2 regions of the Paraburkholderia sp. BL18I3N2 genome follow, and region 2 is predicted to be linked to the other one. Evidence: riboswitches for the same ligand, from Rfam matches in the RefSeq annotation. Region 2 holds a riboswitch; the other holds the start of a gene.
What was found. Region 2 has a riboswitch for glycine ahead of gcvT (glycine cleavage system aminomethyltransferase GcvT). Riboswitches for the same ligand answer to the same signal wherever they lie in the genome.

Region 1 (3,381 bases), on a different contig from region 2:
CGTTCCACACGCTGAATCCTGCGCTCGCGCGTTTCGCCGATGGACGCACGATGGTCTACGGCAACATGGGCGGCGACGGTCAGCCGCAATCGCAGAGCGCGGTGTTCACGCGCATCGCGCGGTACGGATGGAATCCGCAGACGGCCATCGATGCGCCGCGCTGGCTGCTCGGCCGCACGTGGGGACAGGCGAGCGATTCGCTCAAGCTCGAAGCGCGCTTCGGTGACGGAACTGCCGCGGCGCTTCGCAGCCTCGGCCATGAAGTCGATGTGCTGCTGCCCTACGACGAAACGATGGGCCATGCGGGTGCGATCATCCGTTATCCGAATGGATATTTCGAAGGAGGACACGATCCGCGCAGCGACGGCGCGGCGATCGGCTGGTGACGGACGTTCCCCGCATGATGCTTCATGCCGGGAACGCGGCGGTCAGCGCAGCGCTTCGCCGCGCGCCATGCTTCCGGAAGGCGGAACGGCGACCTGAACCGGTTTCCCCGGCCACTTCCCGAGCACGGCTTCCGCGACGATTTCCGCTGTCGCCGCCGAAAGCGTCCATCCGAGATGCCCGTGCCCGGTGTTGTAAAACACGCCGGGGCGCCTGCCCTGCCCGACCTTCGGCAGCATGCTCGGCAACATCGGGCGCAGGCCGCTCCACGGGATCACGCGCGCGGTCGATACTTCAGGAAAGTAGCGCCGCGTCCATTCGACGAGCGGCGCGATGCGGTCCGCGCGGATATCGCGGTTGAAGCCGTTCAGTTCCGCCGTGCCCGCGACGCGGAAACGATCCGCGCCGAGGCGGCTCGTGACGATCTTCGCGCGGTCGTCGAGCAGGCTGACCCACGGCGCGTGCTCGCGGCTGCGCGCATCGTCGAGACAGACGGTGATCGAATAGCCTTTGACGGGATAGACGTTGACGTGATCGCCGGCCATCGAGGCAAACTCTCGGCTGCCGACGCCCGCGCAGATCACGATGCCGTCGAACTGAAGAACCTGTTCTTCGCCCGCCTGCTCGACCGTCAGCGCGACGCGGCCCGCCTGATCATCGATCGATTTGACCGACGTGTCGTAACGGAATTCGACGCCGTGACGCACGCAGGCATCGGCGAGACCGCGCGTGAACTTGTGGATGTCGCCGGTCGAATCCGAGGGCGTGAAGAAGCCCGCGTGAAAACTGCCCTTAAGCGCCGGCTCGATCGACGCGATTTCCTGCGCGGTGACCGCATGGCGCGCCAGGCCCGCGCCGTTGAGAATCTCGTTGACCTTCGACGCGGCCTCGAACTCCTTGCGTGTCGCGTAAAAATGCAGGATGCCGCGCCGCTCCAGATCGAAGTCGATGCGCTCCGTGTCCGCGATGCGGAACAGATGTTCGCGCGCGGCGAGCGCGAGGCGCACGGTCTCGGCCGTGTTGGCACGATAGTTCGGAACCTGCCGCAGGAACTCGCCCATCCAGCTGTACTTGTGCCAGCCGGGGCGCGGGTTCATCAGCAAGGGCGCGTCGCGCGTGAACATCCACTTGAGGCCCTTCAGCACGGTTGCGCGGCTGTTCCAGACTTCCGCATTGCTGGCCGAGAGCTGCCCGCCGTTGGCGAAGGAGGTTTCCATCGCCGCATAACGATGACGTTCGAGCACGGTGACGCGCAGGCCGCGCTGCGCGAGCGCGTAAGCGGTCGTGACGCCGGTGATCCCGGCGCCGATGATGGCGATTCGTGACATGACATGGTCCAGTTTTCGTTGAGCATCGCCGGCCGTATATAGCCGGCACCGATGCCCCATCTGTCCATGTACCTGAGAGTTTCGCCCGCACGCCGTGCATTGCTGCCGGCCGGAGCTCCCCTTCGGTGGGCGCGCATGGCGCCGCTCTCCAGATGTTCCGGCGCGCACGGTCCTTTTGCCTGAGAGTTTCCGGGGCGGTTGCTCCGTCGGCGTCGTCGCGGGGGACGAGCTCTTCCGTGGCGCGTTGTCGAACGCCTTGACGATACCCATCCTAAATGCGCCTGGCAAGCCCTTCTTTCTTTCATCCTGCTCCCCGAGGTTCCACGCGGACAGACACGACTCTCCCGAGCAGGAGATCTTCGACGTGGGCTTTAAGAGCTGCATGAAGCGCAGCCGCAGTTAAGAGAACACATCGAGATGCGACGCACGCGTTTTCGCAAGTAGCGCGTTCGATGAATGGCGGCGGGCGCTCGGCATGCGTTACAACATTGAAGTCACTTCTTGGACCCTCCCCGTGAGATTGTCGGCATATATTCAGCGCGCTCACTGCGAGAGCCTTCTCAACCGACCGCCGACCACTCATAAACGTCGCGTGCCAGCGGGCCCGGGTCATCATGAGCTGATACTAGGAAGCCCTGTTGCTCAAGGCTCCAGCTTTGCTCGCCAAGGATATTTTCAATCTTCTCGCGGTCGAGCGCGGGCATGCCGTCGGTTGCCGGCGTCATGACAAAAAGCCCCAGGCCTCAGTCCTGAAGCCGGTTCACCCGGGCATACGTCGTCAGGTCTCTCGATGCGCGCAAGAAATTCAGCTCAACGCTAGTCGGAGTCTTGTACACCGCTGAGATGACGCTCCCAGCCTTGCCGGGGGGCGTGAGATTGAATTCGAGTCAGTGAGACTGACCCTTGGATTATCAAGAAGCGCCCGTTGCGGCTCGGTACTGATTCTCTCAAACGATAACCCGGCAATCTTCCTCAACTCGTCATCAACAAGACGGCACACAGCGGCGTTGTCGAGGGTGATGAATTCACCGGTCTTCCGTTCTTCGCGAGGCACAAGAGGCACGACGTCGTAATAGAGCCGACTCAGAACAGCGTCCACGGCCACGCCTGAACATCTCGTCGTAAATGGCCTCTGTCACGTTCGCGATGGGCGTCGGAATGCTAAACCCGGCGTTGACGAAAAGCAGGTCGATGGTTTTGAACTCGGCTTTTACCTGAGCGGCGAGCGCGTCGATGTCGGTCAATGATCGCGCGTCGCTCGAAACCACGAGTGCCTCGTTCCCAAGGGCTCTGTCACGTTGCCGACCCTGTGACGAGATATGGGCGAAGACAGCCGTGTGTCAGAAAACGGCGGACGGATCTTGGGTAACGCCGGTGAAAAATCGCCATGCTTCAAATCGTGCGGCGAGTTGTTTCCGATAGAGCGATGCGCGTAGCAGGTGCCGCTTGAGCGCGAAGTGTTGCCGGATCGGACCAAAGCACGACAGGAAAACTTGCGTGCGCCCGGGCAGTCGAAAGCCTCGCATCCGGCGCTCGCGTTCGCGCGTAGGCTGATGGCTGTTTTCGGCCCTGTTGTTCACGCGCGCAGGCCTTGACGAATACGTGCTTCACGTTAGCGAGCTCCGGGAGCTCGGTTTTTGCGGCTGGGTAACTGCGTAGCTGGTCGGTG
Region 2 (3,381 bases):
GGGTTACGGTTTCGCCGGCGCGACCTTTCATGCGCCGGTGATCGAGCACTGCGGCCGCGCGAGCGTCGCGGCCATCGCCACGAGCCAGCCCGAGCACGCGCTCGCCGACTATCCGCACACGAAGGTGGTGGCCGACCTCGACGCACTGCTGGCGCTGGATGAACTCGACTGCATCGTGATCGCCACGCCGAACGACACGCACTTCGACCTGGCGCGCCGCACGCTGGAAGCGGGCAAGCATGTGGTGGTCGACAAACCGGTCACGCTGAACGCCGCCGACGCACACACGCTGGCCAACATCGCGCTCGCCCGCAGCAAGCTTTTCATGCCGTTTCACAACCGCCGCTGGGACGGTGATTTTCTGACCGTGCGCGATCTGCTCGCGAGCGGCGAATTGGGACGAATCACGCAATACGAATCGCACTTCGACCGTTTCCGGCCGGAGGTGCGGCAGCGCTGGCGCGAGGAAGCGTCGCGAGGCGGCGGCTTGCTGCTGGATCTCGGACCGCATCTGATCGACCAGGCGCTGGCGCTGTTCGGCACGCCGCAAACCGTGTCGGCAACGGTGCGCACCCATCGCGACGACGCCGGCGCGCCCGACTACGTGCACATCCAGCTCGGCTACGGCGAATTCGAAGTGGTGCTGCACGCCAGCGCGTTGACGGCGCTGGTCGCGCCGCGCTTCACCATCCACGGCACGCGCGGCAGTTATATGAAATACGGGCTCGACACGCAGGAAGATCAATTGAAGGCGGGCCTGCGTCCGGGCGACGACGGCTTCGGCGCGGGCAATGCCGCAGGTGTGCTGCGCGTGCTGGAAGGCGATCAGGAAGTCGAGCGCGAGTTGCCGACGCGCAATGGTGAGTACACCGGGTTTTATATTGCGGTGGCCGACGCGATCCAGAACGGCGTCAAATTCCCAGTGAGCGCACAGGACGCCGTCGACGTAATGACGGTTATCGAGCTTGCCACCCGAAGCTCGGAAGAAGGCGTCCGGCTGCCGTTCGATCGGATTCGTTGACGGTTTGGCCTGCGCGTCGAAACGACTTGTATACCTAAAACTGCACTCGCCGTGCACGCGGTGCGGGCCAGAGAACGCTGACAAGCGCGAAAGGAATATAACGTTACAAATCAGGCCGCGCCGCCGGTCAGCGCGGCCCGGTGGTCATCCGTTGCTACCGGGGTAGCACCACAAAACGACAATGACTTCCGGAGTGTCCATGCCCCGTACTATCCGTGCGCTCGCCGCGTGTGCCTTGCTCAGTTCCCTCGCCGCCTGTGTGGTGGCGCCTCAATCCCAGCCGGCGCCTCGTCCCAACCCGCAACAGATCGCGGATCAGCGCCTGCGTCAGGTCGACGGCCGCATCGACAATCTCAGCCGCCGGATCGACAACCGCGTGAATCAGGGTTATTACCCGCCGCCCCAAGGCGGCGCGCTGCACCATCGTCTCGACGTGATCCGTCAGGAAGCGCACGACATGGCCGCGCAGCATGGCGGCGGCCTGTCCGGCGACGAACAGCGCGTGCTGAACCAGGAACTGGACAACGCGGCACACGCTATCGGCGAATAATCGCGCCAGAATCAATTTCAGATTCCACACCGAAACAGTACGAGCGCGGGCATCACGTCCCGCGCTTTTTTTGACAGCTGCAAAGGCGCCAAGTCAACCGCCGCGCCGCTCACGGGCCTTTATTTGACAAGCCCCCGGCCCTCGCGTACATTCGCCGCACGCGTCGGGAGAGCGTGCTGGCCGCAGAAAACCGCAGGCCGCGCCGCCGAAGGGGCACACCCGCAAACTCTCAGGCAAAAGGACCGACCGCGTCGAAAAACCCGCGTCCAGGCAACATCGAGGCACAGGTTTTTCGCACTCTGGAGAGCGGCAGTAGCCGTCTGCGTCGTTTTTAATCGAGCGGATCTGGCAAGCTGCCCACCGAAGGGGCGCGCGTTTCACCGCGGCACGTCAACGTGACCACGGCAACGCAATCTCTCAGGTATCGAGGACAGAGGGGCCATGCAACGCATCGCTCGCAGCCGAAAGGCCGCGAGGCGTAGCGCCGCATGGCCTTTTTTGTTTCGCGAGACGCCCGAGGCCCCATGACCGAACTCAAACACACCCCGCTCAACGCCACCCATCGTGCGCTCAATGCCCGCATGGTCGATTTCGGCGGCTGGGACATGCCCGTCAATTACGGCTCGCAGATCGACGAACACCGCGCCGTGCGCACCGACGCCGGCATGTTCGACGTCTCGCACATGTGCGTCGTCGATTTCACCGGCGAGCGCGTGCGCGCTTTCTTCGAATACGCGCTGGCGAACAACGTCGCCAAGCTGCAAACGCCCGGCCGCGCACTGTATTCCTGTCTGCTGAATCCGAATGGCGGCGTGATCGACGATCTGATCGTCTATTACTTCGGCGAAGACCACTTCCGCGTGGTCGTCAACGCCGGCACCGCTGATAAAGATATCGCCTGGTTCGGCCAGCTCAACGCCGAAGGCAGCTTTGGCCTGACCATCACGCCGCGCCGCGACTATGCGATCGTCGCTGTACAAGGTCCGAATGCGCGCGAAAAGGTCTGGCAAACCGTGCCGGCCGCACGCGCCGCCACTGAAGCGCTGAAGCCCTTCAACGCCGCACGTATCGAAGACACGCCGTTCGGCGAATTGACCGTCGCTCGCACCGGCTACACCGGCGAAGACGGCTTCGAAATCATCGTCCCCGCAGATCACGTCGAAGCGCTGTGGAATGCATTGCAAGCTCAAGGCGTGCGCCCGGCTGGTCTCGGCGCGCGCGACACGCTGCGGCTCGAAGCCGGCATGAACCTGTACGGCCAGGACATGGACGACGACGTCTCGCCGCTCGACGCCGGGCTCGCCTGGACCGTCGACCTCACCTCGCCGCGCGACTTCGTCGGCAAGGGCAAGCTGGAAGCGGACGGCTCGCAGGCTGCGTTCGTCGGTTTGATCCTGCTGAAGGAAAACGGCAAGGCGGCGGGCGTGCTGCGTGCTCATCAGAAAGTCGTCACGCCGCAGGGCGAAGGCGAAATCACCAGCGGTACGTTTTCCCCGACCATGCAGGAATCGATCGCCTTCGCGCGTGTGCCGAAAGGCGTGCAGCCGGGCGACACAGTACACGTTCAGATTCGTGACAAAAACGTCCCCGCAAGCGTGGTAAAACTGCCGTTCGTGCGCAATGGCAAAGTGCTCGCGGTTTAAGCAAACCTGCGCGTGCGTCTACTTCCCAAGTTACAACCGAATCACACCGCATAGGAGCATCCGATGAGCATCCCGGCCGATCTGAAATACACCGAATCGCACGAGTGGGTCCGCACCGAGGCGGACGGCACGCTGACGGTCGGCATCACCGACCACGCCCAGGAAGC

Region 1: it holds a riboswitch for glycine, as region 2 does, so the genes downstream of both, B0G75_RS35105 (D-amino acid dehydrogenase) here and gcvT (glycine cleavage system aminomethyltransferase GcvT) in region 2, are expected to answer to the same signal.

The regions. Positions count from the first base shown of each region.
Region 1 is NZ_PVNC01000023.1:75,364-78,744, reverse strand. It holds gene B0G75_RS35110 (gamma-glutamyltransferase family protein) at 1-386, shown strand, start outside; gene B0G75_RS35105 (D-amino acid dehydrogenase) at 429-1,772, opposite strand; glycine riboswitch at 1,770-1,867, opposite strand; glycine riboswitch at 1,870-1,960, opposite strand; gene B0G75_RS40910 (hypothetical protein) at 2,273-2,437, opposite strand; gene B0G75_RS35100 (SDR family NAD(P)-dependent oxidoreductase) at 2,738-3,031, opposite strand; partial or broken gene B0G75_RS35095 (IS6 family transposase) at 3,053-3,381, opposite strand, start outside.
Region 2 is NZ_PVNC01000002.1:620,754-624,134, reverse strand. It holds gene B0G75_RS08700 (oxidoreductase) at 1-1,021, shown strand, start outside; gene B0G75_RS08695 (hypothetical protein) at 1,221-1,571, shown strand; glycine riboswitch at 1,726-1,827, shown strand; glycine riboswitch at 1,861-2,015, shown strand; gene gcvT (glycine cleavage system aminomethyltransferase GcvT) at 2,096-3,214, shown strand; gene gcvH (glycine cleavage system protein GcvH) at 3,278-3,381, shown strand, end outside.